4 regions of the Paenibacillus sp. sgz302191 genome follow, and region 1 is predicted to be linked to each of the others. Evidence: riboswitches for the same ligand, from Rfam matches in the RefSeq annotation. Region 1 holds a riboswitch; each other region holds the start of a gene.
What was found. Region 1 has a riboswitch for cyclic di-GMP ahead of AC3G2T_RS34995 (CpaB family protein). Riboswitches for the same ligand answer to the same signal wherever they lie in the genome.
Positions count from the first base shown of each region.

Region 2: another riboswitch for cyclic di-GMP. It lies ahead of AC3G2T_RS09585 (transglutaminase-like domain-containing protein); the one in region 1 lies ahead of AC3G2T_RS34995 (CpaB family protein).
Region 3: another riboswitch for cyclic di-GMP. It lies ahead of AC3G2T_RS37890 (amino acid adenylation domain-containing protein); the one in region 1 lies ahead of AC3G2T_RS34995 (CpaB family protein).
Region 4: another riboswitch for cyclic di-GMP. It lies ahead of AC3G2T_RS17725 (S-layer homology domain-containing protein); the one in region 1 lies ahead of AC3G2T_RS34995 (CpaB family protein).

Region 1 is NZ_JBYLHY010000042.1:23,128-27,658, forward strand. Features, by position in the region: gene AC3G2T_RS34985 (ATPase, T2SS/T4P/T4SS family) at 1-366, opposite strand, end outside; gene AC3G2T_RS34990 (CpaE/TadZ family protein) at 363-1,859, opposite strand; gene AC3G2T_RS34995 (CpaB family protein) at 1,856-2,476, opposite strand; gene AC3G2T_RS35000 (hypothetical protein) at 2,684-2,887, shown strand; cyclic di-GMP riboswitch class I at 2,956-3,047, opposite strand; gene AC3G2T_RS35005 (S-layer homology domain-containing protein) at 3,325-4,440, shown strand; gene AC3G2T_RS35010 (glycoside hydrolase family 78 protein) at 4,446-4,531, shown strand, end outside.
Region 2 is NZ_JBYLHY010000005.1:224,716-229,246, forward strand. Features, by position in the region: gene AC3G2T_RS09580 (collagen binding domain-containing protein) at 1-785, opposite strand, end outside; gene AC3G2T_RS09585 (transglutaminase-like domain-containing protein) at 1,234-2,040, opposite strand; cyclic di-GMP riboswitch class I at 2,054-2,142, opposite strand; gene AC3G2T_RS09590 (class D sortase) at 2,199-2,873, opposite strand; gene AC3G2T_RS09595 (MFS transporter) at 2,948-4,216, opposite strand; gene AC3G2T_RS09600 (MarR family winged helix-turn-helix transcriptional regulator) at 4,273-4,531, opposite strand, start outside.
Region 3 is NZ_JBYLHY010000058.1:11,728-16,258, forward strand. Features, by position in the region: gene AC3G2T_RS37880 (alpha/beta fold hydrolase) at 1-464, opposite strand, end outside; gene AC3G2T_RS37885 (hypothetical protein) at 929-1,306, shown strand; cyclic di-GMP riboswitch class I at 1,701-1,808, shown strand; partial or broken gene AC3G2T_RS37890 (amino acid adenylation domain-containing protein) at 1,919-4,531, shown strand, end outside.
Region 4 is NZ_JBYLHY010000011.1:183,804-188,334, forward strand. Features, by position in the region: gene AC3G2T_RS17715 (deaminase domain-containing protein) at 1-517, shown strand, start outside; gene AC3G2T_RS17720 (Imm3 family immunity protein) at 532-891, shown strand; cyclic di-GMP riboswitch class I at 1,614-1,723, shown strand; gene AC3G2T_RS17725 (S-layer homology domain-containing protein) at 1,781-3,082, shown strand; gene AC3G2T_RS17730 (DUF5704 domain-containing protein) at 4,040-4,531, shown strand, end outside.

The DNA.
Region 1 (4,531 bases):
GAATACCTTGTCGTAAGACACCATTTTTACATCTGAAAAACGGTTATCCGTCACGTAAGGCTGCAAAATCCCATATCCCCGAAAAGCATCGGAGTATAATAAAGCTAAGGCATCAATGTCCATACCGTCCAAGACAAGACGTTGATTGTGGTTCATCTCCATTTTGATCCAGATAAATAATGTCTCGTCCGAGATGGTCTGTTGTTTCGCTTCCTTCTTCTTTTTTTCGATATTTACCTGGATTAACTTGACGTTCTCCGTAAAACGATCTTTTAAACTGTCATCTGTTTCGATGCTTGATTTTATATAACCCCGAAGATCACTCCGGTTTTTGGAAATATCCAAAGTAGTCATACCCTCGTTCATGATGATTGCACCCTCCTCTTGAAGAATTTGTCAAGTACTTTACCAAGGAATCTTTTATTCTCGTCCTCTTCATTAAATGCCGGGTCTAGTTGTTTCATTGCCTCGATATATGGTTTCCCAATTTTCCTGCATAATTTGTGAAGAGGCTCATAGTTGGTCAGAATAAGCGGCTTTGCTTCTTCGGTAGATCGAGTAAATTCTTTACTCCGAGCGAGACGGCCAATCGGTTTTTTTTGGACCGCTTCTTGAACTAAAGAATCGTTCACCTTACCTCCTTCCACTAATTGATTCAGGATAATATCAACTTTATCTAAGGTAATTTCTCCTTGGACAAAGAGGTTCATATATGCCCTGGTGTGAACGAGCTTAGAGGAATCTGTAGTGATTGGAATGATAACCCGGTTGCAATAGCTTAAGAGTTGTATTCCAGCTGCCGCCGTAAGATCAGTATGCATATCAATTATGACGACATCGAACATCTGCCGAACTGTCTTGAGCAGCGTAATAAAGAACAGTTCCGAAAAGTCGCCCTGTGTTACAACATCGGGGTTTCCGACAAGTACCTTGATGCCGTGCCGTTCTACGAATATACTATCCAGCGTTTCAGCCGTAAGGTCTTTGTTCAAATAGGCTTGATAGGCGTCATATAGCGTCCTTCCCTTCGGATACCCGATATTCAGGTAATCTGCTATATCAGGGTTGACCAAGTTTAAGTCCATCAGCAGCACTTTCATATGCTGTCCGAGGTATATCGCCTGATTTAGAGCGAGGGTTGTTTTCCCATTTGAACCTACGCACCAATAACCGACAGCATGATTGAGAAAGCGGCTCCGGTCCTTGTCCACGACCCCCGTTCTAATTGTTGATGAAACTTCTTGCTGCCCGTTTTCTTTTGCTAAGTTATTACGTTCCTTGATCGTCTTGATAATGTTCTTTGAATCATCCGGCTCTATCGCCTCCTGCGCGCTCGATTTAGCTTGCGTGCTTACCTCTGTTGGGGCTGCTTCGGCTCTAGGTTTAGTATCTTCCCTCGCAACTGCTTCATGCGTCGCCGTTACTTCATTTACTGCTTCTTCTACCTCTCTCTCCGCACTCGGCATTCGCTGTTTAAGCTTTTTGAAAAATGGCGAGTCAGCGGGAGCGACTTCCTTTATTGTCTCTTCCTCTGGCGGATCAGGCTCATGAATCACTTCGGGAAGTTCAATTGCTCTTACTTGAACTGGATTATTCAGCATTTTGTCCGAGAGCTTGTCCATGAGATTTGGAAATTGTCCTGTAAACACGATAATATCGATAGAACCCTCAAGCTGTGCGACGTTTGGATAGAAGTCGATATTTTTATCAACAATAATAAGGTCCGGTATTTGCGAGGACATAGCTTCCATAAACTGGCCCAAGCTCTTGAGATTTACGGATGTTTGGTGCTCCTTCCCGATCCGATCCATGATTTTCTTATAGGTAACGTCTTTGCTGATCGAAAGAAAGATGTTCACGGTTTAGCTACTCCTTTCGGATCTGGTTCTTTCATTAATCGAATATCACCCTTTCGGGCATATGTATCAAATTTTTGCGCTTGTTCCTTCGACATTTTAACCGTAATGGCTTCTATATTAACTCTGTCGGAATCCTTTTCATCCGAGATGTCCAAGCCATCACGGTTCACCATAGCGACAATTGTCAGGTTTGTAAGAAGGGAATCTTGGAATGATTCCTTTTTCTCACGATCATAAGACTCAATAGATACTTGATCGCCCCGCTGGAGCTGCCAGGCCACAACCTCATCTTTATTAATGGCTTTTACGCCGACGATAACTTCTCCCGGTTGAATCTCTATGAGCGGTTTTAAGGCGATATCATTGCGACTCAAATATTCATCTTGGTTCATAGCTTCTTTGGCATAGGTACGATTAAAATAGCTCTCATCATCGATCATCCAGCCTTTTTTGTCTTTCACCTTCTCCATATGAAAGTAATCTTTCTTTAAAACTGAACCTTTCGGAATTTTTTTTGACGCTACCCATACCTTGGGGTAGGAATTCTGATTCACAAAATACATGGCCGAAATACCTGCTGCGATAACCCCTACAATAATCCATCTTTTATTAAACATCTAAATCCTCCGTTTACGTTTAATGGGGGTCTCTTGTCTACCAAACTACTCAAAATTCCTGTAGAATAATGGCACAAGAGAATTTATTACCAGTATATAAATCTATCAATCTACTAGTCAAGTAGTATATTAGTTTGTTAATATCTTAATCTACTAGTTGTATTGTATATTGATGGATTATATAATGAAAGGGCGAAGGTGAAAAATTTGTCAGATAAGTACCCTCTGAACATCGATGTGCGTTTCAAAAAACCACTTCAACGTAGAAAGGTCGACAAAGATATGGATATAAAGGACTCAGTTATGCAGGCCCTCGACTTATATTTCATACCTGAAATGCAGCAATTTATCGAAAAATATGGGAATGACGCCCCAAAAAAATTAGCCGCATTATTGAAAAAAGAACTATGAGATACAACATAATAAATGTTTTTGACATTAAAAAAAGCCCCAAATATGGGGCTTTTTTAGAACCCTTCTTTGGTAACCCGGCTATCATAGCATACATTTCTAATGCTTTAGACCCGTGGCTTTGCGCCCTCCCCTTTCGGGAAGTTTGCCCTTATCAGTGAAGTAAATTTTAGAATAATTAGGAAATTCGTCTTATTTACTAATGCATAAAACATATTACCACTTTATATATGTAGATGTTTGTCGAAACTTGTTGTCGAAAAATATATTTTTAGAAGTGTGTACGATCGTATGCCATTGGTACTATAATTTATTTTCAGAAAGTTATTGTTACATCATCAACTCCATTCATGGATAATACAAAAATAAAATATTAATTTACTTTTGTATTATATTATGATATATTCCATTCATCATTAACTTTAAGGAGTGACGACATGAAAAAGAAAATTTTTTTACTAGCATCTTCCATTATGATTCTGAGTGGCTGCAATAAGACGGTGATGCCCGTTGAAGCAAGCTCAGTTGATCAATTAGCTGTGGCTACCACTCTGCCCAACTTTAAGGACATTCAAGGTCACTGGGCAAAATCCGCAATAGAATTGGCAACACAGAAAGGGTATTTGGACGGCTATGAGGACGGAACATTCAGACCGGAACAAAACATAAGTCGGGCTGAATTCATGAAGATGACCGTTACCGCATTAAAGCTTGAGGTTGCCAAGTCGGGAAGTGGAGATAACTGGTATACCCCTTACATCAATGCAGCTGTGAAAGCCGGTATCCATCGATGGAACGACTTTACAACAGGTGACTGGAATACGCCAATAAGCCGCTTGGAAATGGCGAGAATTGGTGTCCGTGCTACAACGAAAAATTTGCAAAATGCGTCCGTACATATGGATGATAAATCCTTCTTGTATAATGCCACAAAAACGGGATTGATCCAGGGACTCGCCGGTGGCGAATTGGGAACGGATAAAGCGACGACACGGGCGCAGAGCGTGACAATCGTCGAGAGAGTATTGACTGCTAACAACGGTGGAAAATTGGAAATTGATAAGGCAGCAGCCAGTTTTGCAGAAATTGAATTGAGAGGCAGTAATTTTGAAACTATGTGGGGGATCCGAGTGAAAGAATTTCCCTTCACGTACCATGTCGGAGAAGGCTTTGAAATGGTAATCAATAAAGTTGTTGTTATCGATCATTCTGATCCAAACTCTATTTTTTCCAATCTCTATAATGATGGACGCATTGGAAATGGGGAAAACTCATACTCAATGGCATTCGATATCACAATGAAAAACACAACGAAGAAAGATCATTACGTTTTCTATCCTAGACAATCCATATCGATGGTCGATTTTATTGGTTCATTTACGCGGAACAACGATCTGAAACCTATATGGATGGATCAAGTTGGAGAGTATCAAGGCTGGCTGGGTTTCAATGGAAAAAAAGAAGACATTGAAAGAATATTAAAACTAGGCAACACACCCAGGGTAGATTTAAAGGTTCAGTCGGAGCATTTAAATTTTGTTATTGGGAAGTGAATTGAATGAGAAGAATATACAAGCCTATTAATTTTGTAGTACTTATCATACTGTCAATTCAACTTCTTATCCCATTGCTCGATATGCCAGC
Region 2 (4,531 bases), on a different contig from region 1:
AGCGTATTGCCCGTATTGTTCACTGTGTACTTGCTAGGGTCAATCAGTGCTCCCTGGACAACACTGCCATCCAGGTTAACGCCCAGATCGTACACGGCCACCGTAACCGGAATCGAGAGCCCCGCAGGAATCGGGTCGGTTACAACCGCGTTCTGTACGGAATCGAGCGTCTTGTTCACGTCGATGGTCCAGTCGATGTTTTTGGCGTTAAAGCCTTGCGGCACGCCGCTTTTCCCGATCGTCGAAGTGATGTTCGGCTTGAATTTCAGCGTAAAGACTTGTTCGCCGCTTTTGATCGGAATTTTAATAATTTGCGTGGTGCTGCCTGTAACTCTTTGCTTATCGAATTGCGTGTTGAGTGCAAGGATGCCTCGTACGTTATCATGAGTCTCTATGTAGTTATTAAAGGTCATAACGGCTGCATGAGTATCTTTGTTCACGCTAAACGTTCCCACTTCTTCGTTGTCTATTAATAGCGGACTAGGACCGATATTATTGAAAAGCAGAAACTCTTGCGGTAACGTGAACGTAAATGTATCCCCGCTGTGGTAACCATGACCATTGGGGAGCGACCATGTGTAATCCAACTGTACTTTGGAACCTTGCTCGTACACGTTGCCCGTCACCACTTGACCGGCGCTGTCGTATACGGCTAACGACACGCTATCGATAATATTGCTTGAAATCGTCGCAGCGCTCGCTTGATTTAAAAAGCCCGCTCCGGAAATGCTCTGCATAAAAATCAAAAGTGCAATCAGCAGAGCACTTGTTTTTTTCTTCAACATTGTCTTTCAATTCCTCCATTCCCGGTTCAACCTCGCTGAAGTCAATTTCATAATTTCAATCGCTGCGCTCTATTTCTCTATATATTCCGGTCCGCAGCAACTGAAATAGCCGGATCGCGAAATTTCTCCGACCTTCATGATCCAAACCGATCAAGGGAATTGAAGTATGAAATTGACTCCGTTGCTTTGCTTCACGCTTTGTCGGCCGAATTGAAGCCTTTTCCCGCTTCTGCCTCCGGCGCCTGCTTCACTCCCTCCCGGTCGGATTAACTTTTCTTTCTTTTTTCTTTTTTCTCTCTGTAAAAAACAAGTCACATTTTGTATTCTAAAACTTAATACTGAACATAAACTGAACAAACAGCCGCAACAAAAAAAGAACCCGCACTCAGGTTCGAATGCAAGTTCCTTCATCTATTGTATTTCCCGCTCTCGGAGCGGAACTTCGCTTTTAATACATTTTGGTGATCGTATAGTTTGCAGCATCTTTCAGCATCGGCGTGTCTTGTCCGCCTTGTACCCGAGCCGAGTCGTACGTCGTATCGATCGTAACCCATTCGCCCGTATCTTTCAGGAAAACTTGATTCCATGCATGATAAGTTTCCGGCGCTTCAGCCGAATAACCCATAACCAGACGGGTCGGAATGCCTACGCTTCTTGCCATGGCCGCAAAAGTAGATGCATAATCATAGCAAATTCCCTTCGATGCGTCATAAATTTCATCCAAATTCGGGATGTAACCGCCCTCGACGGTTTGCGCTTTATCGTTATCATATGTAATATTTGCCGTAATATAGGCATAAATAGCGGTAATTTTGTCCTTGTCCGTCTCGGCTTTGGCCGTCAGTTCCTTGGCCTTCACAACCGCTTTGGTATCTTTGTTCCAATCGATGAGCGGAATGGATTGCAAAAACACTGCATTTTCGTCGTCCATCTTCAAATCGACCGTTTCTTGCGCGACTACTTTATATTTGTTGCCGCCTGTCGACTCCGCAACGAGAACAGTGTAACTGCCGTTGCCTAATTGCAGAGGATACTGGGCGCCTTCAGCCAGGTTATAATCAAATTTGACGTTCCCTTTGGAAATCCGGACGAGGGCTTTCGTATTTTTCGCATTCGCGTAGTTGACTGTAACGACTCCTTTGTTCAGAAGGCTTTTGTCTACTGCCGCTTGAGCGGAAGCTGCGTAAGTCCCTTTCGGTGCAAGGATCAGAAGAAGTGCAACGACCATCATGGATACAAAGGTTTTTTTGAACATAAAAAACTCTCCTTTCGGTAACTGGCTGCCAACTTAGCGCTTGCTAAGGAAGGCCCTTTAGTTTTGCGTCTCTAGCTTTCGCTAGATTTGCCTTTATCGGTGGAAAGCACCGAAATCTTATTTTTTTAATAGAGCGATTATATCATAGACTTGTCCGTTTAACTAGTCTTAGTTTCTATTAATTTTCCTTTGACTGCGATGCGGTGCGTCGGGTTTTCCATCGGATGGCATGTAATCAGCGTAATCTCGCTGTCTTTGCCGTTCCCGTTCAACACCCAGACATCCTCCGGGAGAACGTACTGTTTGCTTTCGACTTTGTACACGAACTGTTTGCTGCCTGTGTCCACTTCGACCAAATCTCCTACGTCCACTTCGTCCAGCCTATTGAAATTTTTGCCGTAAGTAAGGTTCCTGTGGCCGGCAATGGCATAATTCCCCACTTCGCCCGCTTTGCCTGTATGGGCAATGCTCGCAAGGGACAGCTTCAGATTGACCGGCGTCGCATCCGTTAATATCGGCAGCTTCAAATTAATCTTGTCGATGATTAAAACGCCCTCGATATTTTTCAGCTCCATCGCTGCCGGCATCGCTGTCGGCTCCGCGCTCAAAGGGATTACCGGCGGCATCTCTGCGGATGTCCCGGCCGAAGAAGGAGCGCTGACCGCCGCCGCATCCGTCTCGGGGGCCGGTTCATCGATATGGCGCAAATTTTCCTGCCATTGCCGCAAAATTTTTTGCTGCTGATAGCTCTCATAGCGATCGCTGACCGTCGGGTAAAGAAAAACGATGATGCCGAGGACGATGCATGCCAGGGAAACGATTTTTCTTATCATGCGGGTTTCCTGCCTTTGTTTAGCGCGATTTCATATCTATTGGGCATTATACCTCTTTCTCCTGGCAAAATCCATCACATCGCTTGACGAACCGCGCTTCCCGCTCTCGAAATCCGCACGGCCATAACTGCGGCAAGCAGGCAGACGAATCCCGCGCCGATGAAGGCAATGGTATAAGTCCCCATCCAGTCCCGCATCAATCCGGCGCCATATGCCGCTGCCGATGCGCCTAACTGGTGAGCGACGACTACCCAGCCAAAAATCATCCCGGCCTTTTCTTTGCCGAACTCTTTCGAAGCCAACTTCACGGTCGGAGGGACCGTCGCAATCCAATCAAGCCCGTAAAAGACCGAGAAAATCAAGAGCGACATCGGACTTGAATCAAGCGCATACGGCAAAAAGAGCAGGGAAAGACCGCGCAGCCCGTAATACCAAAAGAGGAGCCAGCGGCTGTCGAAGCGGTCCGACAACCATCCCGAAAGCGTTGTGCCGATCAGGTCGAACAGCCCCATCAGAGCCAGCAGCCCTGCGGCCATCACCTCCGGAATGCCGTGATCCCCGCAAGCCGGAATGAGATGCGTGCCGATCAGCCCGTTTGTGGAGAAGCCGCAAAAGAAGAACGTCCCCGCAAGCAGCCAAAAAGTTTTGCTGCTCATTGCCGACCGAAGCGTACGCAGCGGCGTAAGAAAAATGCTTCCTTGGAACGCATCCGGTTTGACGATCTCTTCCGAACCGTAGGCAGCGGCCCCTACGTCGTAAGGATGGTTCCGCATCCAGACCGCTACGACAACGAGCACGGCCACAACGACCGCCACTGCCGTATAAATCGAATACCTCCAACCGGCTTCCACCGTTATTTTGGCCAGTAAAGGCAGGAACAGCAGTTGGCCTGTAGCCGCGCTGGCCGTGAGCATTCCGACGACAAGCCCTCTCCGTTTGGCGAACCATTGATTGGAGACCGTCACACCAAGCACGTTGGCCATCATCCCCGTACCGAGCCCCGCTACAAATCCCCAAATGAGCTCGAATTGCCACAAATATTTCATATACGGCGTAATGGAAAGGCTTATGGCCAATACCGCCAGCGATATTACCATCATTCTCCGAATGCCGAACTTTGCCAGCAAAGCCGCCGAAAAAGGGCCTACGATGCCATACAAAAATATGCCGATCGATACGACTCCGGATATGCTGCCGCGATTCCAGCCGAACTCTTTTTCGAACGGAAGCATGAAAATGCTCGGCATGGAGCGGATTCCCGCCGACACGAGCAAAGTAACAAAGGTGATGAGCACAACCACCCATCCATAATAAAGCTTCGACGATCCCACGCTTCGGTTCACTCGCTGGTCACTCCTTTTTTCGTTGTACAACCAAAATACTAAAAAAATCGAAATGCTTACTTTTCCAATTGCTCGCTCGTCGCTTCAAGGTTTTTGGACAATTGATCCGAAGCTTCCGCACCCAAAATGGCTTCATATTTGAGGCGCAAATTTTTCGAGGCTTGACGAATGTCGCCTTCCAGCTCTTTTCCCTTGCTTGTCGGATATACGAGCACGGTTTTCCCCTGTACCTTGCGCTCGACCAAACGTCTGGCTTCCAGCTTGTCGATAAATCTTGTAAGCGTGGAGGGCGTTATATAGAGCTTTTCGGCCAAT
Region 3 (4,531 bases), on a different contig from region 1:
TTGGGCAGCATAGCGTCCCTGGCAGCGGCGGCGCCTTTTTCGTAGAGGGAGGCCGCCATGTTCATCCGGTTTTTGCGGCCCTCCTGAGGGTCGGCTTCCGGACGGGTGTTGGCCAGCACAACCGCCGCAAATCGCTCCGGCGCCTTGCGCAGCAGCGAGAACACTACATAGCCGCCCATGGAGAAACCGCCAAGGACGGCTTTTTGTATGCCCAGCTTGTCCATCAGAGCGAGGACATCGTCGGCATACCGGCTTAGCGCGATGTTGGATGCCGGGACAGCGGACTGCCCCATGCCGGCGAGGTCCGGGATGATGGCCCTATAACCTGCGGCGGCAAGCGCATCCGCTTGACGGCTCCACATCCGGTGGTCCAGCGGAAACCCGTGCAGCAGGATGACCGGGAGCCCTTCTCCCTGGCTTTGGCCCAGATCTTGAACAAACAATTGAGATTCATGAATCGTCATTTTCACGGATACCCTCTCCTCCGGTTATGTCTTGAAGTTGTTTCCTTTTCATCGTACACGAATTGATCCCGGTTTTCCATCTCCGCCCTGCCGAAGCCGCTTTTTGAGCGCTCGCCAAGGGCTTTTTTCATATTCGCGGGCGTAGAACGGCATTCTGATCGGCAATAACACGCAGCGCGGTAGAAAACCTCATAGTCGAATAAGACTAGTATGGGGCTTCAAGGGCCGTAATATGCCCGAGTTGCTGGAAATTACTTCTATATAACGTGTCCGAATCAGGACGATTTTAGTTCCAGGGAAGTAGAAAAATAGCGAACGATATCGAAAAAGTTATGTAATATACCAAAATATTATGGTTAACTCATACTTCCCTAACAATTGCTTGATATCCTCAAATCATCGCGAATCCATTAACCATTTTAAGGCAACGAAGGATACAGTATGAAGAATTGGAGTTGAATCGAATGACAAAAAAACCGTGGTCTACGCAAGAATTGGACAAACTTATTCGACTTTCCAGCGAGTGTCCCCCCGTTGTTATTGCCAAAGAACTATCCCGCCCCGTGACATCAGTCCGTAAAAAAATGAGGGAAATCGGGATTAGTTATGTAACCGGAGAACAATGGAAAAAACGACAAATTCAGTACCTTATCTCCGACGAAGGCAGCTTGTACAAAAATCAGGTAAGCCCGTCGCCGCAAAGCTCCGATCTGGAGTCCCCAGTGCTTGACGAGTTCTGGAAAACGCTAGTAACGATGGCGAGATTGGCAAAAAAGAGAGGGAAGCGGGTCGACGTGCTCTCTTTTATCGATACATACCGAAAAATACGGACAGGCGGTTAAAGTTTAAGCCTGCTGTCCTGGATAGGCGGACTACAGCCGCCCGCCCTACTTAAACTGCAAAAGCACATACAGCCTCCGGACGGGGCCGCTCAAGACGAGACGGTTCCGGCGGAGGCTTTTCTCATTTTTTTGTTGCAAGATGGTCTGGAACGATGTCGAAAAAACGAAAAAAACGCTGTCGATTCATGTATTGGAAGCGGTTACTTGTAATTTATATGAACCGGCGCGGATAAAGCCGGGCCTTTCGTGTTAGGAGCGTCCTAAAAAAATAAGGTAAATTTTACTAGTAACCTCTAATAAAATTATTTATTAAAATACCGTAACTAGTATATCTTTCCTAGTGTTTTATTATATGTAAAGTAAATATATCTATATAAATACAAATTCTACAAATATTCGACAAAGGCAAACCTATGGAAACGTAGGGACGCAAAGCCATGGCCTAAGGCATCGCATTACTTTTTCACAAGAGATGAGATGCTATGGTCGACAGGTTGCCGGGTAACAGGGGCTCCCCTTTTATTCGGGGTGGGCCTTTTTCGCTTTGGGGTGTTAAAATTTTTCAAAGTTTCCAAGACCAAGAGATTATTTCGCATGATGGGGGGAGTAATTATGCAAAAGCACTTTTTACCATTAACGCATGCTCAAAAACGGATTTGGTATACCGAGCAGTTTTATCCCGAAACCAGCGTTTCAAATTTGAGCGGTATCGTTAAATTAAAATCCGCAGCGGGGATCGACGACCGGATGTTGAACCGGGCCATTCGTCATGTGGTCCACAGCAATGAAGCGCTGCGCTTTAAGCTTGCGCTTGATGAGGCGGGCGAACCGCGGCAGTACGTTGCCGATTGCGAGGATTTTGATATCGAGTGGGTGGAAGTTCGTCAAACGGGAGATATCGATGCCGTGACGGAACGGGCGCAAACGGAGGCCTGCCGGCCGATGGCGCTCTACGATAGCGAGTTGTTCCGGTTTATCGTCTTCAAGATCGGCCCTGCGGAGATTTGGCTTTTCGCGGCAGTGCATCATATCGTTTCCGACGGGATTTCCATGGTGCTGCTGGGGAATCAGCTCATCGATCGCTATTTGGAGCTGGTCAAAGGAACCGACGCCCTGCAAACGAGCCAGCCCTCCTATGTGGAATATATTTTGAGCGAAGCGGAATATGAGAAGTCCGAACGGTTTCAAAAGGACCATAAATTTTGGAATGCCCAGTTCGATTCCATTCCGGAGACCGTGTCTCTCAAACGAGGGGATTCCTATTTGGTCGAGACGGATGCGATTCGATTGACGGAAGAAGTGCCCGCTTTTTTACATGAAAAAATCGGAATGTTTTGCCAGGAGCATGGGATCAGCGTTCTCTCGCTGTTTTTAAGCACTCTCCATATTTATATGTCGAGAGCGACGGGGCAAACCGAGACGATTCTGGGGACGTTTATGGGCAACCGTACGAACGCAAAGGAAAAACAGATGTTCGGGATGTTCGTTTCCACCATTCCGGTAAGAGCTCACGTTGATGAGAACGCGGATTTCCTCAGCTTTGCCAAACGGATCATGAAGGATCAATTGGCGGTCATCCGGCATCAGAAATATCCTTATAACCAGTTGATCAGTGATTTGCGCGTCAAGCATGGACAATTGAACCGGCTGTTCGGGATATCGCTCGAATATCAGGTCATGTTATGGACGGAAAAGGAAGGTCTCTCTTACATGATCGAGCCCCTGTTCAGCGGGCATGAAGTGAACGATATTTCGATCCATGTCAAGGACCGGCCGGATACGGGCATGCTCATGATCGATATGGATTATCGTTCGGAAATATTCGAACCGGAAGAAATAAAAGCTTTGTACCGCCGGCTATTGACTTTGCTGGACCATGCGCTGACCTTTCCCGAGAAGGCGATCCGGGAGCTGGCATGGCTGCCGCAGGCCGAGCAGGAATGGCTGCTGCAGCAGGGAAGGAGCCCGCGTCTGGGATATGACCGGGAAATGACGCTGCATGGCTGGTTTGAGCGGCAAGCCGCACGGAATCCCGAGCAGACTGCCGTATTCTTTGAAGGCGAACAAATGTCCTACCGGGAATTAAACGAACGTGCTAATCGCCTGGGTCGTCTTTTGCGTGAAAAAGGAGTTGTGCCGGACGCGCCGGTCGCGATTTTGCTGAACCGGTCCGAACGGGCGATCATCGCTATGCTCGGCATCCTGAAAGCCGGCGGAGCTTATGTGCCGATCGACCCCGGATTTCCGGAGGAAAGAATCCGGTTCATGATCGCGGATTCGGGCGCGAACATCGCTGTGACGGAAGCGGAGCTGGCCGGCCGATACGATTTGCCGGTATCGGAACAAATCGTCTTTGAAGACGTGGAGACGTCCGGGGTGAGCAGCGGCGGGAATTTGCCGCCGAGTGCCGGCTCCGGAAATTTGGCATATATCATGTATACCTCGGGGACGACCGGCAAGCCGAAAGGCGTCATGATCGAGCATCGGCAAGTCTGCCATTTGATCGAGGGATTGCAAAGGCAAGTATATGAGGCGTATGAGCCAGGCCTCCATGTGGCGCTGCTCGCTCCTTTTCATTTCGACGCATCGGTTCAGCAAATTTATGCTGCGCTGCTGCTGGGACATACGCTGTATATTGTTCCCCGAGCAAAGGTGACGGAGGGGCGGACTTTAGCCGGGTATTATCGCGACCACGCGATCGAAGTGACCGACGGTACGCCGGCTCATTTGAAAATGTTGGCTGCGGCAGCGGATGAGTCCCGCGGATTAAGTCTGCGCCATTTACTGATCGGAGGAGAGGCGCTGCCTCGCGAAACTGTCGGCAACATATTTGATTTGTTTGCCTCAGAGGAACTGTCCCCTGCAATCACTAACGTGTATGGGCCGACAGAATGCTGTGTCGATGCTTCCGCCTATGACATTACGCAAGCTGCCTTCCATTTGACTCAAGGGAGCGTTTATCTGCCAATCGGCAAACCGCTTGGCAACAACCGCTTTTATATCCTGGATGCCTATGGGCGGCTGCAACCTCCGGGGGTGGAGGGTGAATTGTACATTGCCGGAGATGGAACAGGCCGGGGGTATTTGAATTTGCCGGTACTTTCGTCCGCCAAATTCGCTCCCGATCCGTTTGTGCCGGGTGAAATGATGTACCGTACGGGGGATATCGCCAAGTGGCTGCCGGACGGGAACGCAGCATATGCCGGTCGGATCGACGATCAGGTC
Region 4 (4,531 bases), on a different contig from region 1:
TTTGAAAAGTGAAGTTATTACTGCTGAGAAGGTAACAATCGATTCGCAAAGTATCGGTGGAGAACTAGCTAGGAGAAGTAAAGAGCTCAGAAAAGAACTGCCGAAGGAAATTAGGAAACAAGGTAATTTTGGTTTGGCAAAAGTAGAGATAAAAGGATTAAGATCTGAGTATAAATCTTCTAGTCGTGTAAACGCTGTAAGTGATGCAGGTGATGCACAAGGTTTCTCGACTCTTAAAGATGAGAAGGACTGGAATTTTACACCACGAGATGTTAACGATTTAGATGTCATTGATGGAGAAGGTGCTTATACAAGAAAATGGGATACAGAATTTAAAATTTTGGAGGATATTACTGACGAGCTGAAAAAGCTTGAACCAAGGGAGAGAAAAGGGAGAATTGACCTTTATACTGATAGAGAGCCGTGTGCTAGCTGTAGTCCAATTATTTTAAAATTCAAAGAGATGTTCCCAGATATAGAGATTTATGTGTATTATATAAGAGAATTAAAGAGATAGGTGGAAGGTAGAATATGGTAGAAGAATTAACATATGATGAATTGATGGAGTATGTCCCGAAAGATTACACGAGTTTTATTTCTGATGGATTATCCCCAGGTCAAGCAATTTCAAGATTGGTCGTAGAGTATGAAAACCAAACAGACGACTATGAGGAAACAAATTGGTTGTTCACTGTAATATTGGCAGAAATTTGCGTGCGTAATAATTGCATTAGAGAACATATTGTTAAAAATGCATTAGAAATTATTAAGGATAAGAGATTGATAAGCATCTGGAAAAAAGAAAACATTGATTCTTCTGAACTTAATATCAGGGAACAGTACTTGGAAAATGTTAGGTTGGTCATAGAGGATGAAAATCTAGATTTGTAATGATCTATCAGTAATTTTGTGTAAATTACCAAGCAACGAACAGTGCCACAATGCGAGCTAGCCACCTGTATTGTGGTCTTCTTTTTTTCATGAGTTGATTCATAGAAAGCAACAAAAATAACCATTTTTAGAACCGAGAATTAAAATATGTAGCGGACCAAGTAAAGGTATAACTTGAATATTGAGGAGGAGGTACGAGTGCATAACAAACCCAAGTATGCTGAAACTATAATAGTTCTAGTAAAATACAAAACATCGTATGGTTTGTTGCAGACAAGGAGATATGGTTTTTAGACTTGCGAAAACTAATTGCTTCTTATCTTGAGAAAGGATTTGAAATTTATAATCCTGATGACTTTTCAGACAGATTTAATATTGCAGTCGTAAACGAGGATACCGCGGAGAACTTTCTTAATAAAATTAGTGATTTTGAGGTTGAACAGAAGAATTGAGGAAGTTTATAGAGGTATTTGGGCGTTATATCAAGGCCAAGAGTACGAAGTTATTGAACATAATCCAGTATGTGAGCAGTGCCACAATCGAGCAGCCGATGTTGATAGTCTTTTCTTCCTTTTGCTTGCTCAAGGTGGTAATTGAATAGGTAACCTTTGGTGTGAACTATAAATAATATTGTGGAATTATGTTGGATTATGGGTTAATATGGAATTTGGATTAAATCTAATGTACTATTTTTATAGTTTTAAATACCTAATAACCAAGTGAAATTGAAAAGGCAAACCTGTTCGAAAGACAGGGACGCAAAGCTGCGGGCCTACTTCTATGGGGAGTGTCGTAAGACATTGCTCAAAGAAACGGTAGCCGGGCCACCAAAAGCAGTTGGTTTTTTTTGTTTTGAAGAAAGTAATTTTTTTACTATGGAGGTATAAAAATGAGAGTTCACTTGATTACATCGCTAGCGGTTATTGCACTACTTGGGACTTCAATTCCTGATGTCCAAGCTGATTCAACCGCCGTTTCACCAACGACGAAAACAACGAATGCCGCCGGCACAGCTTTCACAGGCAGCTTTAGCGATACGAAAGGGCATTGGGCGGAGACGACCATCGCCGGCGCGGTGCAAAAAGGATATGTCGACGGATACCAGGATCACACTTTCAAACCGAATGCAAAAGTGACGCGCGCTGAATTTATCAAAATGGTAAATACCGCGCTTCAGATTCCAACCTCAGGTGTAACCACCGGTAATAGTTGGTATTTGCCCTACGTTAACGCTGCGACGAACGCGGGGATATATCGACCGAGCGATTTTATGAGTGGGGACTGGAACACGCCGATGACGCGTCAAGAAATGGCGCGCACAGCCGTTCGGGCTACGACCGCCGACAAGAACATTGATGATACGAAGTGGATGTATCTGGCGGCCAAAGCCGGTCTGATTACTGGCATGGATGATAGCGGCACGCTCGGGGAAGATCAACCGACAACGCGGGCTGAGGCGATAACGACAATTGAGCGTATTCTTACTGTTAAAGGAGGCCATTCGCTGGCTGTCGACGAAAAAGCGGTTGCCAGTGCGGAGCAAGCGATGAACGCTCCCAAAGATCCCTGGGGGCGCGCGATTCGCACGACAAATCTGCCGTCGAATAGCGGTGATTTTCCTTACATCCTACAGGGTATTCCTAATGAAATGTACGAGTATAAACATCCGTTCCAGACAGATTCAATTCGTTTTACAGCGAAAGAAATCATCCATGATTCCAGATACTACTCGAAAGATGCGGTTGACGTTTGGGTTAAACTCGTATCACAGTTTGGTAATCAAATACTGAATGTGGATTACAATACGATAGATCAAAACTGGGTGGATGCTTTCTTACAAACCGTTAATAAACCACAGAACGTAAATCGTGATGCACAAAGGTATGTTGATTGGGTGAAGCAGAATCATATCCGAATTGAAGGCACAGTAACGCCAGAACCATCTATAGTTTTCTTCGGTGATGTTTCACACTATGTACGCTGCCAATTCAGGTTTAAAGTAACCAGTTTTGATGAGAACAAAAATCTGTTTGTCGATATATGGGGACCGAAAAACATTGAAAAAGACGTTTGGTATGTCGGCTATGCAGATGTGGCGATTTCGGCAGAAAATTTTGGCGTTAAAATAATCGAAGAGAAAATAAAATCAGACGCTGCGCTTTTTAAATACAAAACCTATCGAATTGAGTAAATCTCTTCATGGTTATTCGTGAATAGATTGATATGGAAGGAGGTAGGGATACTTATGAGGAAGAGACTCCCCCAATGTATATCTTTTGTACTTTTGATTGTATTCATATTTGCGTTAATCCTACCACTTCCAGCACTCGCATATCCAGTGCAAATTACTATGGATGAACGTTTACATGGCATTCAAATCGACATTACTTCAACTGCCGCTACTACCGGCATTCGGTATCGAACTGTCGGGTGGATGATACATAGTGCTCCGGCATGTAGAGATGGAGATTGCAAGCCAATGAACCTAGATAAAACTGTTGTCTATAACAATGCAGCGAATGTAACTCAATATCCGGACCCGCCAATCCCTGGCGATCCAGTAACAACTACTTTCAAATTTGACGGGGCTACGGTTGATCGGGATTTTTTTGACAGCTTTGACTCTGTCCTGCAGCCGGGGCAACCCATCTATTTCAGCGCAATCATGGAATCGTTCAATGCGTCCGACGGGAGCACAAGGCGCGGACCTTTTTATACACTTCAAGAAATAAAACATGCAGAACCATGGGCCCACCCGGATGATCTTGATGATTATTATGATATACCGGCATCGTATACGCCTTATGAACCCTTAACCGTAGAAAGATATCTGGTTTCAGCAGACGGAACTACGAGAACACTCATTGATACAGTGAAAACAGAAAATGTATACCGTTATTTGGAAAGCGTAACTTATAACCTTCCTCCTGCTTATGATCACAATGGACAAACGGTCCCGATTTCAAAGTCATATATTTACCCCACGATGGATCCTAGCAACATCAAGTTTCCACAAGTGATCGGGGATGCTCACTTAACAAACCGAAATATAACGATGAATATCGGGGGTACGACCATTGTTGCCGAATATCGGCCAGCGGCAGCCGGTTTATCGGTAAACGTTCCTGCAGGCTGCTTGAGTCCCGGTATGAACACAACCAAACAATTGACGGCCACTTTAACGAAGCCGGATGGGACGACTCAAAATGTTTCAAGCAGCCCGAACACGACATGGTCGATCTCCAATCAGGCAGTGGCTTCCGTGAACTCAAGCGGATTGGTAACGGCAAGTTCGGCAGGCAGCGCTACGATCACAGCGCGCTATGTCGACACAGCGGCAGGCATCGATCAAACGGGTACCGCATCGGTGACGGTATCCAGCAGCTGCGGGTCTCAGCCCGGGTGCACCCCTCAGATCAAGCCCCCGGTCAAAGGCACCGTCAACCAGGATGCCGTCATGGACCCTGCGGCCAGCGGTGTGCTTCTCGCGGATATGCGGGATGCGGAAAGATTCGATGTGTTAAAAGGCATCCCGACTTCGGAAAGCCTCTATGCGAACGTATTGGGGCTGGAGTATTTATTTCAAAATCAATTTGCGAGTATGACCGGCGAGGTGTCGTATGCGGTTGAAGTTACCAAA